DNA from 2 places in the Paenibacillus sp. GM1FR genome. Region 2 is predicted to be linked to the other one. Evidence: riboswitches for the same ligand, from Rfam matches in the RefSeq annotation. Region 2 holds a riboswitch; the other holds the start of a gene.
What was found. Region 2 has a riboswitch for glycine ahead of gcvT (glycine cleavage system aminomethyltransferase GcvT). Riboswitches for the same ligand answer to the same signal wherever they lie in the genome.

Region 1: it holds a riboswitch for glycine, as region 2 does, so the genes downstream of both, sdaAB (L-serine ammonia-lyase, iron-sulfur-dependent subunit beta) here and gcvT (glycine cleavage system aminomethyltransferase GcvT) in region 2, are expected to answer to the same signal.

What each region holds. Positions count from the first base shown of each region.
Region 1 covers NZ_MKZL01000027.1:345-16,452, forward strand. Annotated here, with positions in the region: partial or broken gene PAEAM_RS19150 (collagen-like triple helix repeat-containing protein) at 1-656, shown strand, start outside; glycine riboswitch at 792-916, shown strand; glycine riboswitch at 921-1,057, shown strand; gene sdaAB (L-serine ammonia-lyase, iron-sulfur-dependent subunit beta) at 1,194-1,883, shown strand; gene sdaAA (L-serine ammonia-lyase, iron-sulfur-dependent, subunit alpha) at 1,873-2,850, shown strand; gene PAEAM_RS19165 (alpha-glycosidase) at 3,034-4,794, opposite strand; gene PAEAM_RS19170 (response regulator transcription factor) at 5,021-5,704, shown strand; gene PAEAM_RS19175 (HAMP domain-containing sensor histidine kinase) at 5,731-7,260, shown strand; gene PAEAM_RS19180 (ABC transporter ATP-binding protein) at 7,346-8,260, shown strand; gene PAEAM_RS19185 (ABC transporter permease) at 8,257-8,973, shown strand; gene PAEAM_RS19190 (ABC transporter permease) at 8,975-9,709, shown strand; gene PAEAM_RS19195 (acyltransferase) at 9,803-10,363, opposite strand; gene PAEAM_RS19200 (PAS domain-containing hybrid sensor histidine kinase/response regulator) at 11,043-13,751, shown strand; gene PAEAM_RS19205 (L-lactate dehydrogenase) at 13,915-14,868, opposite strand; gene PAEAM_RS19210 (hypothetical protein) at 15,414-16,100, shown strand.
Region 2 covers NZ_MKZL01000044.1:81,872-97,979, forward strand. Annotated here, with positions in the region: gene glcT (glucose PTS transporter transcription antiterminator GlcT) at 1-715, shown strand, start outside; gene ptsG (glucose-specific PTS transporter subunit IIBC) at 1,002-3,053, shown strand; gene PAEAM_RS22890 (HPr family phosphocarrier protein) at 3,131-3,406, shown strand; gene ptsP (phosphoenolpyruvate--protein phosphotransferase) at 3,399-5,111, shown strand; gene gcvPB (aminomethyl-transferring glycine dehydrogenase subunit GcvPB) at 5,349-6,839, opposite strand; gene gcvPA (aminomethyl-transferring glycine dehydrogenase subunit GcvPA) at 6,920-8,275, opposite strand; gene gcvT (glycine cleavage system aminomethyltransferase GcvT) at 8,272-9,408, opposite strand; glycine riboswitch at 9,626-9,726, opposite strand; glycine riboswitch at 9,730-9,852, opposite strand; gene gcvH (glycine cleavage system protein GcvH) at 10,196-10,588, shown strand; gene PAEAM_RS22920 (PTS mannitol transporter subunit IIBC) at 11,008-12,462, shown strand; gene PAEAM_RS22925 (BglG family transcription antiterminator) at 12,501-14,603, shown strand; gene PAEAM_RS22930 (PTS mannitol transporter subunit IIA) at 14,600-15,034, shown strand; gene PAEAM_RS22935 (mannitol-1-phosphate 5-dehydrogenase) at 15,031-16,108, shown strand, end outside.

The sequences.
Region 1 (16,108 bases), on a different contig from region 2:
CCGGAACAACCGGGACGGCTGGTGTAACGGGAGCAACGGGAGCGACCGGAGTCACAGGGGTTACAGGTGCAACAGGCGTAACCGGAACAACCGGGACGGCTGGTGTAACGGGAGCAACGGGAGCGACCGGAGTCACTGGGGCTACAGGTGCGACAGGTGCGACGGGAACAACCGGGACGGCTGGTGTAACGGGAGCAACGGGAACGACCGGAGCCACTGGCGCAACAGGAGCTACTGGATCGACAGCAGCTTCTGCCCCTGCGGATTCTTCCTTGTTTGCTAACAGTCAGACAGCGGCATTGGCTCTTCCATTGACCGGTGAAACGACCATTCAGACACTTAATGTACCCGTGGTGGCAGGTCAACGCGTGAAAATCGATAATAGTACACAAGTAGCGGTAGTTGTAGGGTCTAACTGGAGTATCGCATATAACGTTAACCTGAGACGTAACGGAGTTCTAATTAATCAATTGCAGCTCTCACGAACCGGTAATGCTTCGGGAACGTTGAGGTTTCTTTCTTCCAACACCTACGTGGATACTGCTCCTGCAACAACTACTAACGTATATACAGTAAGTATTGAATTTACGACAACTAGTAACGTCACGAGTGCCTCAGCGGAAGTGAGAAATATTAATGCTATTCGCTTCAGTTAAAATAGACATCGGACTTATGGTAATTACACGTTACTTTTGTTGACATATATGATATTGTGCATTACTCTATGGGTATACTTGATCAAAAATTTAGAAATGTACCAATTCGAATCGAATTAAAATAAATACAGCGGATGATAACGAGCGGGAGAGACCTGGATTAGCCGAGCACAATGGCTAGTGTTCAGGCACCGAAGGAGCAAGCTGCTGTGCACCCGGCGCAGTGGTTAATCTCTCAGGTAAATGTACCATCGTTGGACGCAACTCTGGAGAGTGCGCGAACTGCGCCACCCAAGGGGTATATGATCAGTCAGCCCGGTGAACTTGTCTGTAATCGCAGGCAGTTCACCCTTGTCGTGAGACACTGCTGATCGTGAAACTCTCAGGTATCGAGGACAGAGAGAGGGCCTAAGGCCTTCTTCTGTCCTTTTTTGATGTCATCATATCTAAATAAGGGACATTGTGGTGAAACTCCTGGATCGAAATGACGAATACATTTTACAAATATGAATCATGATTAATAATGGAGGGTTACAAGTGCGATTTAAAGATGTTTTCTCAATTATTGGTCCATCGATGACGGGGCCTTCAAGTTCACATACAGCTGGTGCGGCAAGGTTAGGAAGAATTGCTCGTCAGTGGCTGGGATGTACGCCAGATCGTGCCCGGCTGACGCTGTACGGTTCATTTGCAGATACGTATCAGGGGCACGGAACAGATTTGGCACTGATCGGTGGTCTGCTGGATTATGTCACAGACGATCCGCGTATCCCGGATGCAGAGCAATACGCAGAGGAAGCGGGCATGGAGGTTGAGTTTTATACAAGTGGCCTACCTGCTCCTCATCCAAATACGGTCAAAATTGAGTTGTGGCATGGAGAACGTGCCTGCTCCTTAATCGGTGCATCCATTGGTGGTGGAAGCGTATCCGTGCATTCGATGAATGATTTTCGTGTTCAGATTAGTGGTGAGTTTCCAACACTTGTTCTGCGACATGCGGACAAAGCAGGGGTGCTTGCATCGGTAACGTCCACGATCAGTTCATCCGGGGTTAACATCGGGTATATGCAGGTGGACCGGAAAGCCCGTGATGGCGAAGCGCTTACCGCGATGGAAATGGATGGTGTGCCTAATCCTGATATGCTCAAGCGTCTAAGGGAGCTGGACCATGTATTGGACATTCGTGTCATTGATTTGAAGAGAGGAGTTGATTCGGATGCGGTTTAAACATTTGCACGAACTGAATACGATCTGTACAGCAGAATCCAAAACCATTGCTCAGCTGATGATCGAGGAGCAGGTTCAGGAGACCAATACACCGGAAGCGGATGTTGTGAAGCAGATGTCTGAATATTATCAGGTGATGAAGGAAGCGGTACGCAAAGGGTTAACGGAAGATACGACATCACGCAGTGGATTAACAGGTGGAGACGGCAAAAAAATGGCTGAGTACATTCGCAAGGGTGAGACTTGCTCGGGAGATGCTTCCGCACTTGCCATGGCGTATGCCCTGTGTGTATCTGAAGTGAATGCCTCCATGGGCCGGATCGTGGCAACACCAACAGCCGGTTCCTGCGGCATTATCCCGGGTGTGTTTATTAGCTCACAGGAGCGGTTTGGCTGGACGGACGAACATTTGGTGAACGGGTTGTTCTGTGCGGGGGCGATTGGTTATGTTATTGCCAACAATTCATTTATCTCCGGTGCCGAAGGTGGCTGTCAGGCGGAAGTGGGTTCCGCTATTGGCATGGCTGCGGGTGCCATGGTTGAACTGCGTGGAGGTACACCGGAACAGGTTGTTCATGCCGTTGGTTTGGCGTTAAAAAATACACTGGGCCTTATCTGCGATCCGGTCGCAGGCCTTGTTGAAATCCCGTGCATCGTCCGTAATGGACTGGGTGCAGTTACGGCGCTGGCTGCGGCTGACATGGCCCTGGCCGGAGTGCGTAGTGCCATTCCGTCAGACGAAGTCATCGATGTCATGCTGGAAGTAGGCAGTGCGATGCCGAGCCGCCATCGGGAGACAGCCCAAGGCGGGTTGGCCCAGACGCCAACAGGCCGCAAAATGATGCAAAAGCTGGCTAAACCAAAGGCAAAGCGTGCCGAGCCTGAGCAGGAGTCGAAACCAGCGGATTCTGACACAACTACAAGTGGGGCGGACAATGCTCAAGTGGACAAGGGTACTCAGGTTTAAGCTGAACCGGGACCACCGATATATAAATCAGTGACATTATGATGTATAACGGCGAATACAAAAATACAAAAACAAGCGTCCGCGAACCCGAATCCGGGTTATGCAGGACGCTTGTTTTATGCTACCAGATGAAGCGAAGTTAGGATACTTATATTTGACTTCAGATGAATGTGTATTATGACTCTAGTTCTGGCTCACAGCCGTACTCAGTACGGCATATCCATACGCGGGCAATTCAATGGCGAGTACGCCATCTTCCTTGGCAGTACGATGGTTTCCGCCGAATAACTCGGTCCATTCCTCGTCACCAGCCTCCAGCTCGACAATAGCCGTCTCTTCTGATCGATTGAACAGAACCAGAATGCGTTCCTCCTCATTTTGCCGTTCAAATACCAGTTGGCTGCCATCATGACGAGCCTGCAGGAAACGAACGGTGCCTTCTGCACGCAGGGCAGGATGAGCATGACGCAGGGAGATCAGCTTCTGATAAAAGTCGAACAGCTCTCGGTCCTGCTTTGCTTCATCCCATTCCATGCATTTACGGCAACCCGGATCATGTTCGCCATCCATGCCAATCTCGTCTCCGTAATAGATGCACGGAGCACCCATGTAACTGAACTGGAATAACGCAGCCAGCTTCATCTTGCGCTGGTCGCCTTCACACAGCGTGAGCAGCCGCGTGGTATCGTGGCTGTCCAGCAAGTTAAACGCCACTTCGCTGGCCTGAAGCGGATAACGGGATAACTGTCGCCCGATGGAGTTTGCGAACTGTTCGGCGTGCATCGTATTTTTCACAAAGAATGCATTCACGGCATCGGTAAACGGATAGTTCATGGACGCATCGAACTGGTCGCCTTGCAGCCAGGAGGAAGACTCGTTCCATACTTCGCCCAGAATATAGGCATCCGGATTAGCCGCTTTGACTACACGGCGGAAATCACGCCAGAATGCATCGTCCACTTCGTCTGCCACATCCAGCCGCCATCCGTCCGCACCTACTTCCTTGATCCAATACTCGGCAACCTCCAGCAGATAGGCCTTAACCTCAGCATTCTCCGTATTCAGCTTTGGCATATGCGCTTCGAATCCGAAGGTCTCATACGTAGGAATGCCGTCCTTCACGTCCAGCGGGTATTCATGTACATGGAACCAGTCCTTATATTTGGATTGTTCTCCGTTCTTCTGTACATCTACAAACGGCGCAAATGTCTTCCCGGAATGGTTGAACACAGCATCCAGAAGTACGCGAATTCCGCGTGCATGGCACAGCTCGACCAGTCGTTTCACGGTATCTGCGTCACCAAAGTGCCGGTCTACCCGCAGGTAGTCTTCGGTATCGTATTTGTGATTGGTGGTGGCTTCAAAGATGGGGGTGAAGTAGATCGCATTAATGCCAAGATCGCTGATGTAATCCAGATGGTCGATTACGCCCTGAAGGTCACCGCCGAAGAAATTGAAAGGTGTCGGCTCACCACCCCACGGCTCTACCTTTTCCGGACTAATATCCGGGTTGCCGTTGGCGAATCGTTCAGGGAAAATCTGATAGAACACTGCATCCTTAACCCATGCAGGGGGTGTGAATACAGCTCCAGCATGAATATAAGGGAACTGGAACATACGACCCGGATCGTCCGGTTCTTTTTCCTGGAAGTCCGTCTCGGTCATCCAGATCTGTTCGTCTCCGTTTTTGAGCAGAAAAGAGTATTTCAGTCGGTGGTAGGGAGGTTTCACCTCACCCTCGAAGTAATCGAACATGGAGTCAGAGGTGAACTTTGTTAAGGGAACCAGCGCTTTGGTTGCATCCCACGCATATTTATCCCCGGTCAGGGCATGTACCTCGGTCAGATCATTCTTTTTGGCACGCAGGCGCAGATGGATTGTATCTTGGTCATAGGCATAGGCCCAGTTTCGTTTCGGTTGATGATAAATAGCTTCCAGCAACATAATGATTTCCTCCCGTCAGGTGTAGAACTAGTATGTACTTGGTAGACTTGATGGATATGACGTTACCCAAGGTAATGGATAAGCTATAATTAGCATGTGTGGTAACGTAAAGGCTTCAACATTGTTTCAACAAGACATGAATCCATATGTTATAGACAGCTTTTATCATGAAGATGTTCAGATATATCATTAACCCAATGGGGGCAGAAAGGAAACGAATATTCGGATGAAAACCAAACTGTTATATATTGAAGACGATACGGAAATTGCGACTTGGGTCAGAGCCGATCTGGAGGAGCGCGGTTATGAGGTGGTATGGCTCGGCAGTGGTGAAGGTGCAGCGGAGGCTGCTGTCGGTTGTTCACTCATTATTCTTGATGTCATGCTGCCTGGGCTGGATGGATTTACGGTGGGCCAGCGACTGAAAAAAGAACATCCCGCCGTGCCCATTGTCATGCTCTCGGCCAGAACGTCCATTGACGATAAGTTGCACGGTCTTGATTTTGCCGATGACTATGTGACCAAACCATTTCACCCCGATGAACTGGCTGCCCGGATTGAAGTACAACTGCGTAAGGCAGGAACAGCGGTCTCATCGGATACAGCCCTGAAGCTGGATCATCTCTCCATCTATGAGAAGGACAACCGGATCGTCAATGAGGAGACGGGAGATGAGATTATTTTATCGGGAAAACAGTTCCACATCTTCGCCTACCTGCTACGACATATGGGCATGATTCGAACCAAAGAGCAGATCTATGAAGCCGTCTGGAACGAGCCCTATCTGGATGGGGACAAAACTTTAATGGTACATATTCGACATCTACGCGAAAAGCTGGAGCTTGATCCGGCCAATCCTGTAGTTATTCAGACGGTCCGTGGTGTGGGATATCGTGTGAAGAAGCCATGATTCGGTTGTTCAGAGAACGGAAGATCATGAAGGGAGAACGAAGCATGGAGCAAAAGCAATCCGGGCGGCGCAAGCTTCGCTTTGGGCGGTCCTTGATGTCCAGATACATCCTCCTGATCTTGGCGGCTGTATTATTTGTGCCCGTTGTACTTCCGATCATATCCGTTATATATATTGTTGTAGTGAATAACACGGACACGAATATGAACCACGCCGCGCCTTACGGTGATGTTACTAAGATCAGTAACCTCTGGTCACATGAAGCGAAGAACCTGGATGGTGCTTCGGATGAAGAGATTAAGGCCCGGTTGGAGCAATTACATGGCTCGTATCCCAAAGCTTCCATGTATCGTGTGAAAGCGAGCGGTGAGACCCTCTTTATTCTCGGTAGTGAAGATGTAACGCTTCTGAAATCCACGTCGCCGGATGGCAGGACAGACACGACATTGAGATGGTCACTGGATTCCGGGCAAACGGCAGAGACCCGAATTCCAGCCTTATGGAATGTAAACAATACGGTGCAATTCATGAAAGAAGCTTCTTTTCGCGATCCACTGACCGTAGTTGCATATATTGGCGGAGCTGAGCAGGACAAAGGACAGGGATTCATGATCATTGAAGTGCCACGGTCACTTCTGCAAATGAATCAGAGTAACTGGCCGATGGAACTCTTGTATCTTGGTATCGTAATGACCCTCATCTTTCTGATCTTTATCATTATGTCGATTCTCTTCTTCGCACGCATTCGCAAACGACTTATTCGGTTGCAGACGGCCATGATGACCACAGGCAAGGAAGGTCTCCCGCTTCCGGTAGATATCCGCCGGACAGACGAGATTGGTCAACTAGAGGAATCCTTCAATCAGATGGTGCATCAACTGTCCGACAGCCGCCACCGTGAACGCGAAGAAGAACAATTGCGCAAACGTCTCATTGCAGGGCTTTCCCATGATCTGCGCACCCCGCTAACGGTGATTCGTGGACATATGCATGCTTTGCACAAGGAAGAGCTGAGCGAGCAAGGTGACCGTTCATTACATCGCATGGAAGCAAAGATGGAGGACCTCGGCGGGCTCATTGACAACATGTTATCCTACAATTTGCTCACAAGTGGGAAATATACACTGAAGCTGGAAGAGAAAGATATACTTCGGATCGTCAGGGAAACGGCGGCCGCCTGGTACCCGGTCTGGGAGAAAGAGCAATTCGATATTGATATTGACCTGCCAGAGGAACCGTTGATTTGGCATATGGATGAACAGGGCATGCGCCGTATTCTTGATAATTTGTTCCAAAACGTGATCCGTCATGCCGCCAACGGGAAATATATTGGTATATCTACTCAGGAGATTCAGGGTGAGACGGCCATCGTTATTCAGGATCGGGGTCCGGGAATGCAACAGAATTCCGACACAAAAGGCACAGGTCTAGGCTTATCCATTGTAGACCTGTTGATTCGTGAGATGGGTCTGCGCAAGCGGGTAGAAAGTTCCGATACGGGTGTCCAGACATATATCTACAGTGGTAAGGGAAACAGGGAAACAACAAACCGCTGAATTAGCTTTTTTAAACTAAACTTAAACTAGAGACTACTTTGGCTTTAACCTTGGAAGGTTACGATAGTTCTGAGGTGATCATACAGTGAGTGAAAATATTATTCAAACGGCTAATCTATGGAAAACATACCGGGACCGTGCAGCGGTCCGTGAACTTGATCTGCATATTAAAAAGGGAGATATCTACGGCTTCCTCGGTCCCAACGGCGCCGGCAAAACAACAACGATTCGCATGCTTCTCGGCTTGATTAAACCAACCAAAGGTGTGATCCGTGTCTTCGACAAGGATATCCGCAAGGATCGCATGGATATTTTGCGCCGTGTGGGTTCCTTGGTCGAATACCCGTCCTATTACGGCCATCTGAACGCAGTAGAGAATCTGGAAACTTTGCGCCGCATCATCAATGTACCAAAATCCAGAATTGCTGAAGTGCTGTCCATTGTAGATCTGACCAAGGATGCCAAACGTTCAGTGAAGGGGTATTCCCTTGGGATGAAGCAACGTCTGGGTATTGCCAGCGCTTTGCTGGGTGAACCAGAGCTGCTGATTCTGGACGAACCAACGAATGGGCTTGATCCTGCCGGTATTCAGGAGATTCGGGAACTGATCAAACGCATGCCGCTGGAACATGGCATTACCGTTCTGGTTTCCAGCCACTTGCTGAGTGAAGTCGAACAGATGGCAAGTCGTGTTGGTATTATCCGTGAAGGCAAGATGGTGCTTCAGGATACCATCGCAAGTCTGCATAGTCAGACGGGTAGCTCTATCCGATTAACGGTTTCCGAGCCGGAAGAGGCTATGAAGCTGGCGAGAGAACAGGGCCAATTTGGTCAGCAACAAGGTTCTGCATTAACTTTTCCTTATATGGATAACAGTTCAGTGGCACTGCTTGTGCGCCGATTAATTGAGCAGGATCATGATGTGTATCGTGTAGAGGAACAGCGTCAGTCGCTGGAAGATCTGTTCATGCGGGTCATTGGCGAGGGGGCTTCCATATGACCGGGCGTGCATTATCGTCAGACTGGCTCAAGATTCGGGGGAAAGGGATCTGGTTTCTTGTCTTTCTGGCCCCTCTTGGATTGACAGCGATGCAGGCGCTTAATTTTGGCTTACGGCTGGACTATCTGAAAGAGCAGTATGCAGATAACCTGTGGGGCGGATTATTGGGCAATGTGGTTGTCTTTGTGCCCTTGTCTCTGATGCTGGGAGCAACCATTCTCAGCTCCATGATCGCTAATGTTGAGCATGAACAGGGATCGTGGAAACAGTTGCTCGCGATGCCCATTCCCAGACCAGCCGTGTATTTAGCCAAGTTCCTGCTTGCTTGTGTGCTGCTGGTGATCTCCTGCCTGCTCTTAACCGCAGGCATTGTAGGTCTGGGTCTGATCCTCGGATTCCATGCCAGCGAAATACCTTGGACACATGCGATCAAGCTGGGTCTATTGCCTTTGGCTGGTGCACTTCCGGTGTTGTCACTGGAGTTGTGGCTCACGATGGTTAACAAAAATCAGGCGCTTCCCGTCACCCTGGGCATCGTTCTCGCGATAACGGGTATGTTCTCACTCAGTATCTCACCAATCTTTCCGCTCGCATGGGCACAGATGGCCTGGAATGGGCCTAATCCATACCTGTATGCAGGCATGGGGGCAGGTCTAGGGTTATTAATCCTGTTGCTGGGTATGATGCATTTTAGCCGGAAGGATGTGGCCTGATATGAGCTTTGCGACAACGTACTTCCGAATCTTGTCCGCTGAACGATTGAAAATGAGCAAATCGCCCATATGGCTCCTGATTCTGCTGAGTCCACTCATTGCGCTGCTCATCGGACTGTTGTCCACGCCATCGGGAAATTGGCAGGTATTGATGACCACGATGGTTTTCCTGCACGGATTGTTATTGTTACCGATGCTTACTGGTGTGTTTACGTCCTTTGTCTGCCGTTTCGAACATGCAGGTGGAGGGTGGAAGCAGATGCTGGTTTTACCGCTCACACGTTCAGGTGTATATGCAGGTAAACTGACGATTGTACTCATGCTTCTGGCGGGCACGCAAGTATTGTTGCTGATGTCCATTCTGCTGGCAGGCATGTTTCACGGCATTACGATGCCAGTACCTTGGGGATTCTTGGTAGGTAAACTGCTGCTTGGCTTGCTGGCCTGTATACCCCTGGCTGCCCTGCAGATGTTCGTTTCATTGGTGTGGAGCAGCTTTGCCGCACCGCTCGCACTGAATTTTGCATTGACCATACCGAATATTCTCATTGTAAACTCGGCGACATATGGGCCGTATTATCCATGGGCACAACCGATGATTCTGATGACACCAGTGGACGGCGCAGGTTTCGGAGCCTACAATGTTCCACTGATCACAATGCTGGCGGTTGTTGGAGGCAGTGCTGTTATTTTCATTGGAATCGGCATGATGTATTTTGCAAAAAAAGAAATCTGAAAAATCCGTTACACCCTTGGTTATCGTAGATCAAAATCCTCTTTAAGCAAAACATGCAAGCTCTATTGTATGTAGGCTTCAGGAGGATTTTTTCTAATGTCTGACCCACCCATCATGAATGGTTAACTCCCGAATGATTTTGGCTGGTGCCCCGGCTACAAGTGTATTTTCGGGTACATCTTTGGTTACCGTGCTTCCTGCTGCCACAACTGCATTTCTGCCAATGGTCACTCCGGGCAAAATAAGCGCGCCTGTACCAATCCAGGCATTATCATGAATCACAATCCGCTTGGCAGTCTGGCTCCCGTCATCCAGCGAGTCAATCCGGTGGTAGGCACTGTCGAATATGCTTGTTCGAGGACCAATCATGACATTATTGCCGATGGTCACTTCAACGTTAGCGGCAATCCCCACACCTGCATTAATCATGACGTCATCGCCAATCGTTAATCGCGCGCCTTTGACCACCGTTAACTGGGTTCCCCAAGGTTTTCCTATGATGTTAAGTCGTTTTCCTACCTGCAAATCACCCAATTTATTCAGATAAACCTTACCCCTGATTCGTGGCAGCAGGCCCATAGAGGGCTGAATTTTACCAAAGATGGCCAAACCTCTTAGTTTACCGTAAACAATTTTAACTCTGTTGGGCAGCATGATTCATCCGTCCTCTCCGTAATCAAAAAAACTTTTTTTAAAGATTATAGCCTTTTCGATACAAAATGTATCGTTAATTTTATATCGAGGCATCATAAGAGCGGCTTATCTCTCTTTCTTTGAGAAAATTTGTTTCAGGTGGGGGTCGGGTTCATCCTCTCAACTCCCTAACGAACCTGAGGAGTACTATTCAAGGATTTGAAGTGATCTCAGCAATCTAAGGAACCTGAGACATGTTATATCCAATGAAACAACCGTTTGCAGCGTATATAACAGGAGATTATGGAGATTAACGTGTCTGATGTTCCTTAAAATTTACAAAGGGCACATGGACGCCAAATAAGATGTCCTGGGTTCTTTAGAAAATCGTTTAGCCATCCGCCAGAATCGGCTGACTTGGACTTGAACTTCAAGCTTGTTAGAGGCTTAATTTGATCCTTGTATAAAATGTCTGCCTTTGCAGGCACCTCCTAAGTAAATCAAAATTCCAAGTATTACCTCACACATCATGTGAATTGAACCATAGATTACAAGCAAAATGAGACGAGAATCTGGTAAAATAAAAAAAGCTGTTTCTAGGCAGGCTTACATGGTTATTCGAGGGTAGGCCCATTTTTGTAAGGGATGATTAATCCCTCCTGTTAGATGAAGATATTGGCTGAGAAAAGAGGGGTAAGCCTTGGATATTAATAAAACGGAAACCCTGAAGCGCATTATTTCTGAGGGAAGTTCTTACCAATCACTGTTTTTTAACCATCCGGATGCCATTTATGTAATGGACATCCATGGAAACTATATTGATGCTAATCCCTCGGTAGAGCGGATATCTGGGTATACACTGGATGACTTGATTCGTATGAATCAGAGTGAGATCTGTCCTCCGGACAGTGAAAATTCACGCAAACAATACATTAAAGAGGTACTGGCTGGACGTTCAGTCAGTAATCCCATTACTTTTTATCATAAAGATGGTTCCCTGAAACAGGCAGAGATAACGTATGTGCCTATAACGGAGGGAAAAGAAGTTGTAGGAATCTATGGCATTGCCAAAGATGTTACCGATATCCTGGAAGTGCAACGTGAGCTTAAGGAGGCACAGGAGAAATATCAGGTGCTGGCTGACCATGCACAAGATCTGATTACAACTTGTGCTACGGATGGCGAGTTGTTATACGTTTCCCCTTCCGTGTACACCTTGCTGGGTTATAAGCCGGAGGAAGTCATAGGTAAGTCCTTCAAGGATTATTGTTATTCGGGAGATTATCCGGACCCTATGGATCTTTCCAAGATCGGCAATGGCTGCAAGATGCGTGTGTTGCACAAGAAGGGACATTATATCTGGATGGAGACATTGGCGAAACCTGTTGCTGGAGAGCGTGGCAAGAGTGTCCAGATTGTAAGCATCAGCAGGGATATCACCCAGCATAAGGATGCGGAAAGACGTCTTCGGGAAAGCCGTCAGCGATACAGATCGTTGTTCGAACATAACCCGGCAGCTGTGTATTCATTGAATCTGGAAGGTAAATACAGCGCAGTGAACAGCAAACTGGTGCAAATGTTGGATATTCCGCGCAATAAGCTTATTGGCCAATCTTTTTTATCCAATCTGGATAAATGCGAAGTGCAACATGGCAAACATTATTTTGACATGGTGAAGCAAGGCGAACCGCAATATTATGAGACCCGAGTCGTCAATTCAAGTGGTCGGAAGATTGAAGTATCTGTTACGAATGTGCCCATTATTGTGGATAAGGAAATGGTGGGCGTCTATGGGATCGTGTCCGATATTACCGAGCGCAAGGAATACACGGAACGGATTCAGGAGCTCAGCAAGCAACATGAGCTGATTCTCAACACGGTTACGGAAGGAATATTTGGTTTGGATGCGGATGGAATCACCATGTTTATGAATCCAGCAGCAGCTTCGATGTTCGGTTATGAGGCGAAAGAATTCATTGGCAAAAACTCACATCCCATCATCCATCACACCCGTGCAGACGGAAGTCATTTGCCACAAGAAGAATGCCCGATCCACATGACCGTGTTGGATGGACAGATACGTTCAATCAAGGAAGATGTGTTCTGGCGTAAAGATGGCAGCAGCTTTCTGGTGCAGTATCAGGTGACGCCGATTATTGAACAGGGACAGATTCAGGGCGCGGTGGTTGTATTTAATGATGTGACTGGCGAACGTGAAATTGTACGTGCCAAAGAGACAGCTGAGCTGGCAGCTCAGGCCAAGTCGGAATTTCTGTCGATGGTTAGCCATGAGATCCGGACACCGATGAACGGGATCGTGGGGATGACAGAATTGTTGATCGGTACCGATTTATCGGAAGAACAGCGTGAATATGCCGAGATTATTCGAGACAGCGGCGATGCTCTGCTGAACATCCTTAATGATATTTTGGACTTCAGTAAGCTGGAATCCGGGAAAATGGCACTGGCTTATGAACCATTTGCATTACGCAAGATGCTGGAACAGGTTGCCGAACTGTTTAAACCGCGTGCAGATGAGAAACATCTGGAGATCAGATATCGTCTCAATCCAAGCATTCCTGAGTTCATGGTTGGTGACGCCATACGTATCCGGCAGATTCTGGTGAACTTGGTTGGAAATGCGCTCAAGTTCACAGATCAGGGAAGTATTGAGGTTGCCGTGGATATTATCAAGGGCAGAAAGCCTGAAGACAGTGTTCTTGATTTTGCGGTGCAAGATACGGGAATTGGCATCCCCGCTGACAAGCTGGATCAGTTGTTTCAGTCCTTCTCTCAACTACACCCGGTGATTAACCGGAAGTATGGTGGTACCGGACTGGGACTGGTCATCTCCAAGCGACTCGTGGAGATCATGGGGGGCAGTATCAGTGTCGAGAGCATAGAAGGGGAAGGCTCGACCTTCCGGTTTGCTGTTCCTGCGGCGAGTGTAGATGCTTCAGCAGAACAGACAGCAAGTCAGTTCCATCATGATCGCACACGTCAAAGTGATAAGGTGGCCATGCGTATTCTGGTGGCGGAGGATCATCCGGTGAACCGGAAGATTTTGCGAGAATATCTGGAGAAGCTCGGATACCACGCAGATGTATGTACTAATGGTGTGGAGGCAATTGATGCCATCTCTCAGAATGCTTATGATATTGTCCTGATGGATATTCATATGCCTGTGATGGATGGACTGAAGGCGACAGACCTTTTACACCGCCTAATTCCACAGGATCGCATACCTCCAATCATCGCAGTTACAGGCAATGCCAAACGTGAAGATAAGGAAGCTTGTCTGGAGATTGGTATGCGTGACTTTATTAGCAAACCGGTTATGCTGAGTGAGTTGAAGCGGGTGTTACAGCAGTGGGGGCCAAGGGACGAACCTCAGCTTGCACCAAATTGAACAACTACTCAAATCAATTATGAAATTGATTCATCTGGCTGTGAAAAATAATAAACGCAAACATGCCAATAACACTCCATGCGAGGAGTCTTATTGGCATGTTGCGTTGGCAGGCTTTTGAAGTTGAGCTGAAGCATACAAAGTGGAGTTGTATACGAATGGCTTATACCAATGTCAGACGATTGATGTTACCTGATAGGATTTCACAGGAATTGTTGAATTTCTCACGTTCCGTTGCATCCAGATTCAATTCGATAATCTCCTGAATGCCATTGCCACCGATGATTGCAGGAACACCGACGCAGACGTTGTGTTGCTCGTACTCTCCGTCCAGAATAGCCGATACGGCGATGATCTTGTGTTCGTCATTGAGGATGGAACGAGTGATATGCGCGAGGGCGTTGCCGATCCCGAATTGGGTAGAGCCTTTACGGGTAAAGATCTCCCAGCCGGCATCCTTTGTTTTGCGTGCGATATCCTCCAGATCCAGATGTTTGAAGCGCTCCTTGTGCTGATCCATAATGTGCATAATCGGTTTGCCACCAATGGTCACATGGGACCAGGCCACGAACTGGGATTCTCCATGCTCCCCGAGAGCATAACCATGCACACTTCGTGGATCGATGGAGAAGACTTCAGACAGCAGTGTTTTGAGTCGTGAAGAGTCAATGGACGTGCCTGTACCGATGACGTGTTCGCGCGGGAGGCCGGATAATTTCCATACCATATAAGTTACTATGTCAACCGGATTGGCAGCGACGACAAAAATCCCGTTAAATCCACTGTTCATGATCGGGACCACGATGTCTTTGGCAATCGATTCCGCTTCCTCCAGAATATCCAGCCGTGTCTGTCCTGGCTTGGGATTTGCCCCGGCAGTTAAGATAATAACATCCATATTGCCACAATCGGCGTACGTGCCTGCATATACCTTGGTGCGGTTATGTGTGAAGTCCATACAATGGGAAAAATCCAGTGCCTGTGCTACAGCACGGTCATACGTCCGGTCCACCATCATAATTTCCCTGCATATCGATTGATTAATCATGGAATACGCACAACTCGAACCGACAAGACCCGCCCCGATCACCGCTACTTTGCCTGATTTGCCTAACACTGCCGTTCAGCCCCCATTTAGATTGATATTTATCCGTTACTCATGCGTCCTATGTTAAGTATAGTCCTTTATTTTATGCTGGAATCCACTTCTACGTTACATAAGATAACACATGAAAAAGCTGTGCAGCAATGATATCCGCTATCGCGGGAGCGTATTGGAGTAACGGAGTTAACAAAATTGACATGAATAATCCATAATCATAAGATTTGACGGCGTTTGCACCTGTGTCATTCGACATGACAGCATTCATGCTCGTTGTCGGATTGGGGGTTATTTGTGCGGATCATATACCTGACAAAACTTCTTAGGAATCCGCAGAAACAGAACAAAACCGCCAAAGGGATCTGCCGAGAAGCTGACGAATACATACGGACAAGCAAAAGATAAGCATACTTGATCCATGAGACAGGTTGCCCCGATCCGATGACGGTTCCATAAAGGAACGCTGAAGCCATAATGTTTTTATTCAAGAATCAATTTCATAACTCACTAAAGGTATTATGAAATTGATTCCCAAAAGACTTCATTCCGGGAGGGAATTAATGATGATTGAAGAAGCAGGAGCAACGACGGAAACGGCCAAGAGCCTGGGCATAGGTGCCAGTACTCTTCGTAAATATGCGGCGGCACTGGAAGAACAGGGATACCGGTTCGAACGGTCAGCCAACAAATCCAGACTATTCAAGTCCGACGACATCGAGTGCATTGAACGGCTGATGACTGAACTCAGAGAGCATAATCTACCCTTGGCTGATGCTGTGGTGACTGTATTGGCTCCAGAAGCACCTGTAGCTGTAGTAGAGGTGGATGTACCGGTGGTGGGAATTGAAGGTCTGTCAGAGGCGGAATGTGCAGCGACAGTCATGTCATCTGTACTCCCTGAAGAACCTGAAATAATGGGTAATCTGAGATCCTATGAAGGTCTGGGGCAACTGGTAAGTGAGGTGACTTATGGTGCTGTAGAACAACAGCAGGATGATCGGGTACAGCTGCTGCAACAGCGGGTCGATGAACTGGAGCTGACCCTTCAGCATCTGGCGGAGACACATATGGCGCTTCAGGAACAGATGGAGAAACAGCGTCTATGGATGAACGAGAAGCTGGAAGAGGAGCGGGATCGTGAACTCGTAACCAATCTGCGCAGTTTCCAGGGAAGAAAACGCAAACCCAAAGGAGTATCCCTGCGTATGTTGTTCGGGTTCCTGCCCAAGAAGCATAAGGAAGCTTGAGCAACAGG
Region 2 (16,108 bases):
GGAGAAAATGTTTATTTTGAAAAACCAGCAGGAGCAAGAGCAGTACAAACAGCTTCTTCCACAGGTGGATGAAGCACTGATCGAGATTATTAACGAAGTTATTACGTATATTGCAGAGCGTACGGACGTTCCTCTGAATGAACATATCCATATTGCATTAACCGATCACATTTCTTTCGCGTTAAAACGCAAGGAGCAGGGCATTATCATACAAAATCCATTTTTATATGAAACCCGTGAGATTTATCCTGAAGAATATCGAATGGGAGAATACGCTGTTCGTCTGATCAAAGAGAAAATGGGTGTAGATCTGGGGATGGATGAAATTGGTTTTGTTGCCCTCCATATCTATAGCGCAATGACCAATCAAAATATATCCCAGGTACGTGAACATTCGCAATTGATCACTGATTTGGTGAACCTGGTGTCTGATCAACTCGATTATTCGTTTGAAACGGAATCGCTTGATTACTCTCGTTTGCTGACTCATCTTCGGTTCGCCCTTGAGCGTGTTCGCCGTGGAGACAAAGTGGAAGAGCTTCATAAGTTGGATTCCCTGCTTAAGTTGGAGTATCCCGAAATGTACTCGCTTGCATGGAAACTGACCAAAGTAATGGAGAAAAGACTGAAACTGCCGGTTTATCCTGCAGAGGTAGGTTATCTGACCATTCATCTGCAAAGGCTGAATCAGCGGAAGGAAGAAGAGAATAAGTGAGATCATTCCAGTGATGGAATGCGGAATTTATTTTTTTGGTGTAAAGGCTTGCAATAGATTAAAACTGGTGCTACAATGGTTTCCGTAATCAAGCAACTGAATAAACATAAGCGACGTGTTACTGACTCGATCAGGCATGAGTTAATTAAAGTGTGATTGTTCTTTCCTTGTACAGGGTATGCTATACCCCAAGGTTGGCACAGTTTACTTTATTAATTCATGCCTTTTTTGTGTTCCCTTGCTTGCATCACAACATATAAATTAGACGAAAGGGAGAAACGACGCGATGTTCAAAAAGCTTTTTGGTGTATTGCAAAGAGTAGGTAAAGCTCTCATGCTGCCTGTAGCCATTCTACCTGCGGCAGGTTTGCTGCTCGGAATTGGTAACATGCTGGTTAATCCAGATTTCTTGCAATATGTAACGGCGCTCGACACCCCTTGGGTGAACTCGATCGCAACAATTATGATGAACGCAGGTCAGATCGTATTTGATAATCTGGCATTGCTGTTCGCCGTCGGTGTAGCCGTCGGATTGGCCGGTGGCGAAGGCGTTGCAGGTCTTGCAGCGATCATCGGTTACCTGGTCATGAATGTTACATTAGGATCTGCGGTAGGTGTTACTCCGGCCATGATCGGTGAAGTACCGGGTTATGCCAGCATCTTGGGTATCCCAACATTAAGTACAGGCGTGTTCGGAGGTATTATCATAGGTATTGCCGCCGCGCTGTGTTACAATCGATTTTTCAAAATCGAACTGCCGTCTTACCTCGGTTTCTTTGCAGGTAAACGTTTCGTTCCGATTATCACATCGGTAGTATCCCTTGTAATCGGGTTGCTTCTTGTGATTATCTGGCCTCCGATTCAAAATGGACTGAATGCTGTATCTCACTTCATGGTAGATACAAGTCCGACCTTGTCGGCATTCATCTTCGGAGTTGTGGAACGGTCATTGATTCCGTTCGGTTTGCATCACATTTTCTACTCCCCATTCTGGTTTGAGTTTGGTGAGTATGTAAATAAAGCCGGAGATGTTATTCGTGGGGATCAGAAGATTTTCTTCAGCCAGTTACGTGATGGCGTTGCTCTCACAGCAGGAACATTCCAAGTTGGTAAATTCCCGTTCATGATGTTCGGTTTGCCAGCAGCGGCACTTGCGATGTACCATGAAGCAAGACCGGAGCACAAAAAGTATGTTGCAGGGATCATGGGTTCAGCTGCGCTGACCTCGTTCCTGACAGGGATTACAGAGCCACTTGAGTTCTCGTTCCTGTTTGTAGCACCAATCCTGTTTGCAGTACACTGTATCTTTGCAGGTTTGTCTTTCATGACCATGCAAATTCTGGGTGTCAAGATCGGTATGACCTTCTCCGGTGGGTTCATTGACTTCCTGATCTTCGGGATTATTCCGAACCGTACACCTTGGTGGGACGTTATTATTGTCGGATTGGTTCTTGCGGTGATCTATTACTTCGGTTTCCGGTTTATCATTCGCAAATTCAATCTCAAAACACCAGGACGTGAAGATGCAACGCCTGAAACCGAATCTGGCGGAGGCTCTGGTTCAACGGATGACCTGCCACATAACATTCTCGAAGCTTTTGGTGGCAAAGAGAATATCAAACATCTGGACGCTTGTATTACTCGTTTGCGGATTGAAGTTAATGAGAAATCCAATGTGAAAAAAGATCGTTTGAAACAATTGGGTGCATCTGGTGTACTTGAAGTGGGTAATAATGTTCAAGCCATCTTCGGAACACGTTCCGACACGATCAAATCTCAGATGCAGGATATTATTGCAGGACGAACTCCAGCACCAACGCCAGCAGCTGCCAAACCAACTCCTGAAGAGGAGAAGGCACAAGGTGAGCAGGGCGAGCGCATCGTTGCTGAGGATATCGTCATGCCAGTCAATGGTGAATTGCTGGACATTACAAACGTACCTGATCCGGTCTTTGCTGAGAAAATGACAGGTGATGGATTCGCAATTTTGCCACATGATGGTACGATAACTTCTCCTGTGTATGGTAAAGTGTTTAATGTATTTCCAAGCAAACATGCCGTGGGCATCATGTCCGATGGTGGTAAGGAAGTGCTTGTTCATATAGGTGTTAATACGGTGAAGCTGAAAGGTCAAGGCTTTAACGTACTGGTACAGGAAGGTGATCTGGTATCGGCAGGTCAGCCGATTATGGAAGTGGATCTGGAGTATGTCAAAGCAAATGCTCCTTCGATCATTTCACCAGTTATTTTCACTAACCTGCCAGAGGGCTCCACAGTAACTCTGAAGAAGAGTGGAGTGCTGAAAGTTGGCGAACAGCCAATCATTGAGATAAAATAAGAAGTGTTACGACGATGGCAAGCAAGTGTAAATATATGCAATGCCTAAACCAAACTACTGAAAGTGAGATGATTGTAATGCAACAAACATTCAGAATTACAGACGAAGATGGTATCCACGCACGTCCGGCGACAGCCCTGGTTAATACAGCAAACAAATTCAAAGGTGCAGAATCCTTTGCAGAAGCTAACGGTAAAAAAGTAACTTTGAAATCTATTCTGGGTGTTCTTTCCCTCGGATTGGAACAAGGCGACACCATCAGCATCATCGTTGAAGGCGAAGGCGAAGCTGAAGCTCTTCAAGCTTTGACTGACGTTATGGTTAACGAAGGGTTGGGCGAAATTAATGCTTAATGTCTCCGGGATCGCGGCTTCGGCGGGTATTGCTATCGCCAAGGCGTTTATCTTGGAGCATCCTGATTACTCTGTAGAAAAACGCCAAATTAACGACGTTGACGCAGAGATCGCGAAACTCGACTCAGCTCTGGGTAAATCCCAGGCTGAGCTTGAGGCGATCAAAGAGCGTACTTTACAAGAGCTTGGCGAGAAAAAAGCAGAGATTTTTGCTTCGCATTTGCTCATTTTGAATGACCCGGAACTGATTGATCCGGTTAAAGCTAGAATTGCGGATGACATGATCAATGCAGAATTTGCTTTGAACGAAACGGCATCGCAATTTATCTCCATGTTTGAGAACATGAAGAGTGCATACCTGCAGGAACGTGCAGCAGATATGCGTGACGTTACCAAACGTGTGCTAAATCACTTGCTTGGTATCGACTTCATGAGTCCGGCTGAGATCAATGAAGAAGTGATTGTGCTTGCGGAGGATCTAACACCTTCCGACACGGCTCAATTGAATCGCCAATTTGTTAAAGGTTTTGCAACTAACATTGGTGGACGTACTTCTCACTCGGCAATTATGGCTCGCTCTCTTGAGATTCCGGCTGTTGTTGGAACCAAGGACATCTTGGCTCAAGCGAAACAAGGCGATATGATTATTGTTGACGGTCTGGATGGTCACGTACTGGTTAACCCTACTGATGAAGTTATTGCTGAATACCGTGCCAAACAGGAACAGTATGATGCACAACGTGCAGAGTGGAGAAAACTTCGTGATGAGCCAACGGTAACAGTGGACAACGTTCATGTTGAACTTGCAGCCAATATCGGTACACCAAATGATGTAACGGGTGTTCTGGAAAACGGCGGCGAGGCTGTAGGCCTGTACCGTACCGAGTTCTTGTACATGGGCAGAGACAAGCTTCCTTCCGAAGACATTCAGTATAATGCTTACAAAGCGGTACTGGAAAAAATGGAAGGTAAACCTGTTGTTGTTCGTACACTCGACATCGGTGGAGACAAAGAGCTTCCATACCTGGATCTGCCAAAAGAAATGAATCCATTCCTCGGCTTCCGCGCAGTTCGTCTGTGTCTGGACCGTCTGGATATCTTCCGTACACAATTGCGTGCATTGCTGCGTGCAAGCGTACATGGAAACCTGCGTGTCATGTTCCCGATGATCGCAACACTCGGTGAATTCCGTGAAGCAAAAGCTGTCTTGCTCGAAGAGAAAGAGAAGCTGGTTGCTGAAGGTATTGCTGTTTCTGACAGCATTCAACTCGGAATCATGGTCGAAATTCCTTCGACTGCAGTTCTGGCGGATCAATTTGCCAAAGAAGTGGATTTCTTCAGTATCGGAACGAACGATCTGATTCAATACACGATGGCTGCTGACCGCATGAACGAACGAGTGGCTTATCTGTACCAGCCTTACAACCCAGCCATTTTGCGTTTGGTTAAAATGGTTATCGATGCAGCGCATCGTGAAGGCAAATGGGTTGGCATGTGTGGTGAGATGGCAGGAGACGAAACAGCAATTCCATTGCTGCTTGGTCTTGGATTGGATGAGTTCAGCATGAGCGCAACCTCCATTCTGCCAGCTCGTAGTCAGATCACCAAGCTGTCCCGTGCGGATATGCAGGAACTGGCTGCTAAAGCTCTGGATATGCAAACGGCTGAACAAGTTGTTGAATTGGTTCAAAGCATTCAAGCGTAATTTTGCCGGGGTTTCCTCCGGATTTGAGGTTTTTCTTTTTCCGATAATGAGCTGCATTGATGCAGCGATTTTGCCGGTATCCGCTGTTACAGCGGGTACTGGCTTTTTTTGTTGCTCGAACGTATAGGAATTAGAAGGGGAGTACGAGGAGAAAGGTCCTGTAATGTCTAGCCAAAAAAATGCTCTTACTGGTGTAGTTAACATCAGCAAGAGCATGATTAGTAATACACTTAGTGCTTAACTGCAAGCACAATTCAGTACAGGTTTGCGTGCCGCGGTTGTCTCATCAAGACGAGTAACCGGTGTTCCGTAAGGTGCGTTCAGGACCAATTCAGGTGTCTCTTCCGCTTCTTTGGCAATCCGTATCATCGTATCAATGAATCCATCCAACGTTTCTTTACTTTCGGTTTCTGTCGGCTCGATCATGATGCATTCCTCCACGTTGAGCGGGAAGTACACCGTAGGTGGGTGATATCCAAAATCAAGCAATCGTTTGGCAACGTCAAGTGTGCGTACACCATATTGCTTCAACCCCCGACCAGACATGACAAATTCATGTTTGCATACACCCGGATACGGAATCTCGTAGTAAGGTGCGAGACGGGCCATCATATAGTTAGCATTGAGTACCGCACATTCAGATACACGGCGCAATCCTTCCGGTCCATAGGTACGAATGTAGGCATAGGCACGTACCAATATACCGAAGTTACCGTAGTAGGCTTTCACCCGGCCAATGGATTGATCGCCTTCACGATCGAATGCATACATACCATCATCATTCTTGATCACCATTGGTTTAGGCAGGAATGGAATCAGGCGATTCTTCACACCAACTGGTCCGGCACCTGGTCCACCACCGCCATGAGGTGTACTCATCGTTTTGTGCAAGTTCAGATGCACCACGTCAAAGCCCATATCACCCGGACGTGTAATGCCCATAATGGCATTGGAGTTGGCTCCGTCGTAATACAACAAGCCACCAGCCTGGTGTACGATGGATGCAATCTCCTGAATGTCTTTCTCGAACAAACCAAGTGTATTCGGGTTGGTCAGCATCAATGCTGCCGTATCGGAACCAACGGCCGCACGGAGCGCGTCCAGATCGACCAGTCCGTCTGCACGGGACGGAATTGTCACAGTCTCAAATCCTGCAACGGTTGCACTTGCCGGGTTGGTACCATGAGAGGAATCAGGCACGATGACTTTGGTACGTTGTTCGCCACGACCTTCGTGGTAGGCACGAATCATCATAAGTCCAGTCCATTCTCCATGGGCACCAGCGGCTGGTTGCAAGGTCACAGCGTCCATACCTGTCAGACCTGCAAGGTCGTTTTGCAACGTATATAACAGTTCTAGTGCACCTTGAATGCTGGATTCGTGCTGGTACGGATGGATTTTGGCAAAACCGTTATAACGGGCAACATCCTCATTAATCTTTGGATTGTATTTCATCGTACAAGAGCCCAGTGGATAGAATCCGTTATCTACGCCGAAGTTGCGGCGGGACAGAGCGGTATAGTGTCGAATAACATCTACCTCAAACACTTCCGGCAGTGCCGCTGCTTCCGAACGGAGCATTTCCCGGGGAATCAACGTATCGGCAGACTGGCGAGGAACGTCACATTCTGGCAAGGAATAAGCGACACGTCCAGGGCTGCTGAGTTCAAAAATCAATGATTGTTCCGAAGCAGGAGATAAGGTCTGTGCGTTGAATTTTTCTAACACAGATTGAGCCGAAGTGGAGACAGCTGTACTCGCTTCCGATTGTCCTTGTACCGATGTTGTCGTTGTCGTCGTTTCCTGAGTCACAGCGATCCCTCCAATGCTCGTGCGAATTCGTCAATCTCTTCCTTAGTGCGCCGTTCTGTAACAGCAATCAGCATATGTCCGGCAAGCTCCGGATAATCACGTCCAAGTTCGTAGCCACCAATAAAGCCCGCATCCAGCAGTTTCAACTGAAGAGCATTCACGTCTGTTCCTTCAGGAAGTTTAATCACGAATTCATTAAATGTTGGTGCATTAAAAGTAAGGCTAACTCCAGGAATTGCAGTTAATGTATTCAGGGTGTAATGACTCTTTTGCAAATTCAGATCCGCGACATCGATCATACCCAGTTTACCCATGATGGACATATACACAGATGCGCTGAGTGCAAGCAAAGCTTGGTTGGAACAGATGTTGGATGTCGCCTTTTCGCGGCGGATATGCTGTTCACGTGCTTGCAGTGTGAGTACAAAACCACGCTTGCCGTTGCGATCCGTGGTCTGGCCTACGATTCGGCCAGGAATTCGGCGCATATGAGGCTGGGATACAGCGAAATATCCGCATGTTGGACCGCCGAGTGAAGCGGCGATGCCGAGGGGCTGCGCATCACCTACAACGATGTCGGCACCCAGCTTGCCTGGGGCTTCCAGCAGACCCAGCGATAGCGGGTTGGCACTTACAACGAGCAGGCCCTTGTGCGCATGCACGAGGTCGGCAGCCTGCTTCACATTTTCCACGGCACCAAAGAAGTTCGGACTCTGGATCATGACAGCAGCGGTATCGTCGGATATGGCTGCTTGCAGGGCATCCCAATCAGTGACGCCATCCTTATAACCAATCTCGACAATCTCCAGACGGAGTCCGTGCGCATATGCCTGCAATACCTGACGGGCTTCCGGATGAACGGTACGGGATACGATAAGCTGTTTGCGACGTGTTGCTGCTGCGGCGAGATTACCGGCTTCCGCAAAAGCTGTTGCGCCGTCATACATGCTGGCATTGGCTACAGCCATACCGGTTAATTCACAGATGTAGGATTGAAATTCGAAAATGGCCTGTAGTTCACCTTGGCTGATCTCAGGCTGATAAGGTGTGTAGGCAGTGTAAAACTCGGAACGGGAAATGACATGATTGATGACGGAAGGAACATGATGATCATATATGCCTGCGCCGAGGAAGCTGGCGTGTGTTTCAAAATTGGCGTTGGCGCCGGCTTGTTTGGACATGTGACGTGTCAGCGCATATTCATCAAGTTTGGAGGATACGGGCAGCTCGCCCTGATAACGGATCTCCTGCGGAATGTCCTGAAACAGATCCTCCAGCGTATCCACACCGATGGTTGCGAGCATGGCGCTCTGATCTTGCTCAGTCATGGGAATATAACGGTGCTTGCTCATGCTTGATCAGCTCCTTGAGTAGGTGTCTTCGACGTACGTGTCCGTTTATGAAAAGGGGTCTTCGCGACCTCGGCTTTTAGTTTCTTGCCGCGGATCTCAATCTCAAGCGGGGTTCCCAGCGCAGCGTATTTGCTGTCGATGAGGGCAAGCCCCAGATTACGCTTCAATGTAGGTGATTGCGTGCCTGTTGTCACTTCACCAATCTGTACGCCTTCGGCGTAAATCGGATAGTGGGGGCGGGGAATACCGCGCTCCAACACTTCGATGCCGACCAGTTTGCGGGCGGGCCCGTTAGTTTTTTGCTGTAACAAGGCTTCGTGTCCTATAAAAGGTCCGGCATTCAGCTTCACAAACATGCCAACGCCAGCTTCGAGTGGAGAGATAGTTGCCGACAATTCCTGTCCATACAGAGGGAGCTTTGCTTCAAAGCGCAGTGTATCCCGAGCACCGAGGCCTGTCGGTACAAGTCCGTGACCTTCACCGGCTTGCATTAATCCATTCCAGACCACAGCAGCCTGGTCCGCAGGAACATATAGTTCAAAGCCATCTTCACCGGTATATCCGGTACGGGACAACAGTAATTTTACTCCACATACTTCAGCATCCTGCACAAAACGAAACGGTTCAATCGAGCTTACATCCGTATCTGTAACTTTCCCGATAATGTCTACAGCCAGTGGACCTTGCAAGGCGAGCAGCGCCGTTTGCTCCGAATCGTTGGTCATACTTACGCCGGGGATCAAGTGCTCTTGCAGCCACGCCCAATCCTTGTCGATGTTGGAGGCGTTAACCACAAGCATATAATGCTGATCTTCCAGCTTATACACGAGCAGATCATCCACCACACCGCCATTTGGATAACACATCAGGGTGTACTGGGCTTGACCGGGAACCAGCGTGGTCACATCATTGGTCATCATTTGTTGCAAAAAAACTTCAGCCTGCTCACCCTGTACTGTGAATTCGCCCATATGGGATACATCGAACAGTCCCGCGCGCTCGCGTACTGCTTCATGTTCTTTCTGGATTCCGCTAAATTGTACCGGAAGCTCCCAGCCTCCAAAATCAATGCACCGTACGCCTTCGTATTGCTGATACAGTGGGAAGAGTGGTGTTCTAAGCAAATCGGACATCAAATCACCTCGTCATGGGCCGTCAGCCGGCCGGATATACAATCGTGGATCAATGAACCAGGGTGTTTTTAAATTTTCAGCTAGATATTTTCATCACATAAGTATGGTAAGGGCAGCTATGGCAGCGCCGTTCTACATCCTGTTTTTCGTTTTTTGGGAAAAAGGAAAAGGACAGGCCAAAGAATCGGCATGCCAAGTAGCACGCTGTATTCTAAGGCTCTGTCCCTTGTACCTGAGAGTTACCCCGCTGCGTTGCGCAGCAGGTTTCCCCTTGGGTGATCATAACGCCCGCACAGGGCGAATAGATGCTCTCCAGAGTTGCGTCCCGTAAAAGTCCTTTTGCCTGAGAGATTCACCCCCGCTTATCGGTGGTTTACTCCTTCGGCGTTACCTCATGTACATCCCGAATCGGGTGTCACGGGTAATCTCTCCCTTTACATTCATCCGCGGGTATAACATAGTCCAATAAACACATTTACTCCTCTCATTAAAACGTGAATCCACTACTGATGTCAAGAACGATATCATAGATAATTATTTAAAACCGAATATTTAATTTAGTTTTTATTTTATTGTTCGTGTATTTAAAAAGACTACGCTTACTATTCTAATATTCACCAGTATATGAAGAAAGAGTGTAATCCGGTTACAGGATTTAGAGGTGTTCAGCAAATAAATTGTGAGGTATCTTGACATTTGATTCAAAAATGTCATACGCTATGTTCTGGGAAAAAGGTTAAGGTCAAAGAACGCATGTACTCATTAATGAAAAGCGAGGCGGATATCGATGAGCGAATTGAAAAGTGATTTCCTGTACAGTGAAGAGCACGAATGGGTGCAAACCGTAGGGGAGGATACTGTACGTATTGGCATTACCGAGTTCGCGCAGCATCAGCTGGGTGACATTGTGTTTGTGGAATTGCCTGACCTTGAAACCAATGTAAAAGCAGAGGACATCATTGGAACGATCGAATCGGTCAAAACGGTTTCGGACTTGTTCTCTCCCGTCACAGGTTCAATTACTGCAGTCAATGATTCGTTGCAGGACTCCCCTGAACTTGTGAACAGCTCTCCTTACGAGGAAGGCTGGATGATTGAGATCCGTGTTGAGGGAGATCTGACAGCAGCATTGTCTACATTGATGAATGCAGACGCGTATCGGAAACATACGGAAGAATAGTATCAACGAACTTGTACTTATTAACATATATTTTATAATTAAATGATATGAGCTTCATATTGTTTCGACCTGTGTGAGCCGGATGCTTGCACAGGTTTTTTGTGCTTTCCAAGAATGGTTTTGAATGTGGATTGAAGCAGATTGTGGATGTAAATCACCTGATTGGACCAAGCTATAGTTTAGAAAATGATTCTGGAAATGACAAAAGTCATAGGCAAGAAAATCCTTGTGTACCAATGGGTTCAGCCATTATGCATCAAGTAAAACGATTACATAACCTAATGTTGTCATCATTGTTCATGACGAAAGTACGCTTTCATTTCATTGAACAGGAGAGCATTCTCGCTTAGGATTACAGCAGGGGAGAAATGATACCCCTTTCATAAATCATAATCACTTGATCCAAGGAGGATAATACAATGAGTAATTTGGACCAATCGTCCAATTCCAAAGGTGGGCTACGGGTTGGTGTTCAGCGTTTTGGCCGATTCCTGAGTGGTATGGTCATGCCAAATATGGGAGCGTTCATCGCCTGGGGATTAATTACGGCTCTGTTCATTCCAACAGGCTGGTTCCCTAACGAGACACTTGCACAGCTAGTTGATCCGATGATCAAATATTTGCTGCCACTGTTAATTGGTTACACCGGGGGTACGATGGTGCATGGTCAGCGTGGTGGTGTCGTGGGTGCCATTATGACCATCGGGGTCATCGTGGGTAGTGATATTCCGATGTTCCTCGGTGCCATGATTGCCGGACCACTGGCAGCATGGATTATCAAAAAGTTCGATAAATCCATTGAAGGTAAAATTAGAGCCGGATTTGAAATGCTGGTTAACAACTTCTCAGCTGGTATTATTGGCGGGATCTTGGGGATTTTTGCGCTACTGGGCATCGGGCCTGCTGTAGAAGCGATTAGCAAAGTATTATCTGCCGGTGTACAGGGCTTAATGAATCTTGGTTTGCTGCCGCTGGTCAACCTAATCATTGAACCAGGTAAAGTATTGTTCCTGAACAATGCAATCAACCACGGGATTCTTACACCAATTGCAACAGATCAAGCGAGAGAATTAGGGAAATCCGTATTATACATGCTTGAATCAAACCCGGGTCCGGGACTTGGTATCTTACTTGCTTACTGTTTCTTCGGACGCGGAATGGCCAAATCTTCTGCACCGGGTGCCGTAATCATTCATTTCTTCGGGGGAATTCATGAGATCTACTTCCCTTACATTCTGATGAGACCGATTCTGATTCTTGCTGCAATTGCGGGTGGCGTCGCAGGTACATTAACATTCATGCTCACCGGAGCAGGACTTGTTTCAGCACCATCACCGGGTAGTATTATCGCGTATTTCTTCTTAACACCAAAAGGTGGATACCTGCCGATGTTCGCAGGGGTGCTTGTAGCAGCCGTCGTTTCTTTCCTGGTTGCAGCAGTTTTGCTGAAAACGGGTAAACAAAAGGACGAAGATCTAGAGTCCGCATCCAGTCGGATGAAAGACATGAAGAGTCAAGGAACCGTGCCAAACGCTGGTATTACGGCTAATCAACGTGAAGCAGACAGAGCCGCAGATATGGCTTCTTCTACCGTCAAAACAGACGTGAAGAAAATTGTCTTCTCCTGTGATGCAGGCATGGGGTCAAGTGCCATGGGTGCTTCCATTCTACGCAAGAAGATGAAGGCAGAGGGGATTGACGTTACGGTGACCAATACGGCTATCAGTGATATCCCGCCGGATGCAGACGTGGTGATCACACAACAAGTATTGACCGATCGTGCCCGCTCCGTTGCGCCGAACGCAGAACATATATCCATCGACAACTTCCTAAAAAGCCCGGAATACGATGCGCTCGTTGAACGTCTGAAGTAATTGCACGCATTTGTTTTCCCTGAGCCGGAGGCTGAGATATGAGTATTACCAAAAGACAACGTGAAATCGTGGAGTTCCTGCTGGAGCATCCACATGAAGTCACTGCCGGCGAAATCGCCGTTGAAGTAAAGGTCAGTACCCGAACGGTTCACCGGGAGCTGCAAATGATTGAACAATGGCTTGAACCTTTGGGCATGAAGCTGGAAAAAAAATCAGGAACCGGTATCCGAATCGATGCCAGTTCCGATGATCTGGCTGTATTGCGCCAGCAACTAGAGGGTAAAGAATATGTAGAGTTTACGCCAGAAGAGCGTAAGCTCTTCATGCTTTGCATCCTGCTGGATGAACCGGAGCCTGTAAAGTTACTCGCCTTGGCTTCGGATCTGAAAGTGACCGTATCAACCGTAACCACTGATCTGGACGATCTGGAGTCACGGATTCGTCAGGCGGGACTAAAGCTGGTTCGCAGACGTGGATATGGCGTCAAGATTAAAGGAAGTGAGACGATTCATCGCACAGCCATAGCTGCACTTGCTCTCGAATTTTTGGATGAATCCGACCTGTTCGGAAGACAACCTGAACAAGGGGGCTCCATCGTAAACCAAAAATTGTTGGATATGATTGGACATGGTGATGTACTTACGGTCGAAAATGCGTTATGGCAACCAGATATCGAATGGCTGGAGAACATCCCGGAACGCCAATACATGAAGTTGCTGATTCAATTATCCGTAGCGGTTGTACGTATTCGTAAAGGCTTTGGCATTGGCCGTATACCTCCCCTGGAGAACAAGGGAGATGAAGTCGCAGAGCAGGATGAGATGAAGGTTCCACCTTATATGGCTTCCCGCTTGTGTGGTGTGTTATCGACCCAGCTGGGGCTGACATTCTCCCAAGATGAGCAAGCTTATTTTCACAGACTATTAGTTGAGACAGAGCAGCGGATTCATTCTTCGCGGCTGTTGCCAATAGACGATTTGATTTTACTGGACAGGGTACATTCACTGATTGATCAGATGCAGGCGAGAACGCATTACGCCTTTCATGAGGATCGTTTGCTTCGTGAAGGTCTGCTTGGTCATATGCAACCTGTCATGGAGCGAATTGAAGGACAACAGATGATTCGTAATCCGCTACTGCAGCAGATTCGTAAGGATTATGATTCACTTTTTGAAGATGTCAAAAAATCTGTAGGGCAAGCTTGGCCAGGCACAGACGTTCCGGATGAGGAAATTGGTTTCTTGGTCATGCATTTTGGGGCTTCCATCGAGAGGTTACGTGCATTGAAACGGGAGATCAGGGCGATCATCGTGTGTACAAGCGGAATTGGATCATCACGTATGCTCTCCAGCCGACTGTCCAAGGAGATTCCCGAGATTCGGATCATGGACAGCGTGTCCTGGTATGAAGCTGCCCGGATGCCTACAGATCAATATGATCTGGTGTTATCCACTGTTGATCTGCCGATGGATGAGCATCAGTATTACAAAGTGAGTCCACTGCTTACGGCAGAAGAGAGCGAACGTCTGCGTCATTTTATCCGAACAACAACATTACAACGACAGCATAATAAACCCCGTGAAGCAGAGGTTCAGACGACAAGTCGTTACTCCGACCCGGATGGACTGGAAGCTATTTTAGTTGAAATCGTCCGAATTATTGGCAAGTTTCAGGTGTATCCGCTGGATAACCAAGATATCGGTTTCTATAAAACCGTATATGCGATGTGCAACGTACTCCATGGATCTGGTGTGCTGAAGGAACCGGGGGAGATCGCAAAACGGTTGGAGGCACGTGAAGCAGTGGGGAGTCAGAAGATTCCCGGTACAAGACTTGCGCTGTTTCATACACGCAGTGAGGGAATCTACAGGCCGTCCATTAGCTTGTTTCAGCTCACTGAGCCACTCCTCTGTACGCCGGATGATCCCGCAGGAGTTACCCATGTCCTCTTGATGCTTGGTCCCCGAGAATTATCCAAGGAAAGCCTGGAGGTTCTCAGTGAGATCAGCGCCCTGTTATTACAGGAAGAAATGATTACATTGCTGGAAAAGGGAATCAGGGATGAACTCATTCATTACCTGTCCCAGGAACTGGTAGGATTTTATCGCAGTAAAACCGAAATTGGAGGTCAACCATTATGAGTATGTTAACAACAGATAAAGTCATCATGAATGCGACGGCTCAGGACAAATACGAAGCGATTCGCATGGCAGGGCAGATTTTGAAGGATGCGGGACATATTACCGCTGATTACATTGAGAAGATGATTGAACGTGAAGAGATTGTCTCGACCTATGTAGGGAACGGTCTGGCTATTCCGCATGGTACAAAGGAGTCCAAAGCTTTCATTTTATCCACAGGTATCTCTGTCATTCAGTATCCACAGGGTGTTGATTTTGGCGAAGAAAAAGCTTATATGGTCATTGGTATCGCGGCTCAAGGCGGGGAACATATGGAGATCTTGACTAGCATCGCGGTGATCTGTGCTGAGGATGAGAATATGGAGGCCCTGCGTCTGGCGAAAACAGCCGAAGAAGTTATTGCTATTCTGGAAAGTGAAATGGAGCTATGAAGGCCTTACACTTTGGCGCAGGTAACATTGGACGCGGGTTTATCGGATTGATTCTCTCCCGTGCAGGGTATGAGGTGATTTTCTCTGACGTGAATCAAACCTTGGTAACAGCTCTCCAGCAACAGGGGCAGTATACGGTAGAACTGGCTAACGAGAGCAAGGATCAGGAGACTGTCACAGGTGTAAATGCAATCGATGGAACCCAGCTGGAGACGGTTGCCCAAACCGTGGTGGAAGCGGATCTGATTACAACCGCAGTGGGTGTAGGAGTACTAAAGCATATTGCACCAGGCATTGCGAAAGGACTTGAGAAAAGACTGAATTTAGGTCCTGCTCAAAACCCGCTTCACATTATTGCTTGTGAGAACGCAATTGGAGCCAGTACGCAATTGAAAGAACATGTATATGCTTTGCTCAATGAAGACGTACGTTCCCTTGCAGATCAGTTTGTCTATTTTCCAGACTCGGCCGTAGACCGGATTGTGCCTATTCAGCATCATGAAGATCCTCTACATGTACAGGTGGAGCCTTTTTACGAGTGGGTGGTGGATCGTTCCCAGATGGCTCCTGCATTCAAACCGGTTGAAGGCATCGTATATGTCGATGATCTGGAGCCGTATATCGAACGGAAGCTGTTCACTGTTAATACAGGACACTGCGTTGCAGCATATATCGGTAATGTGCACGGGTATGACACGATTCAGAAGGCTGTTGCCGACGAGAAGGTGAAATCGATTGTATACGGTGCTTTGCAGGAAACTGGAAAAGTTCTAGTGAAGCGTTTTGCATTCAACCCGGAAGAACATGAGCAGTATATTTTCAAAATATTGGGGCGGTTTGTCAACCCGTACCTTACCGATGAGGTTACTCGTGTTGGTCGTTCCCCGCTGCGCAAGTTGTCTCCAAATGATCGTCTGGTTCGTCCGGCCCTTCAGGCCTATGCGGATGGAAGCGAAACAACTTATCTGGCTATGGGCATGGCAGCAGCCTGCAAGTTCGATGTCTCCGATGATCCGGAAGCAGTTGAACTACAGGACATGATCCGCGAGAAGGGGATTACAGCTGCCCTCCACC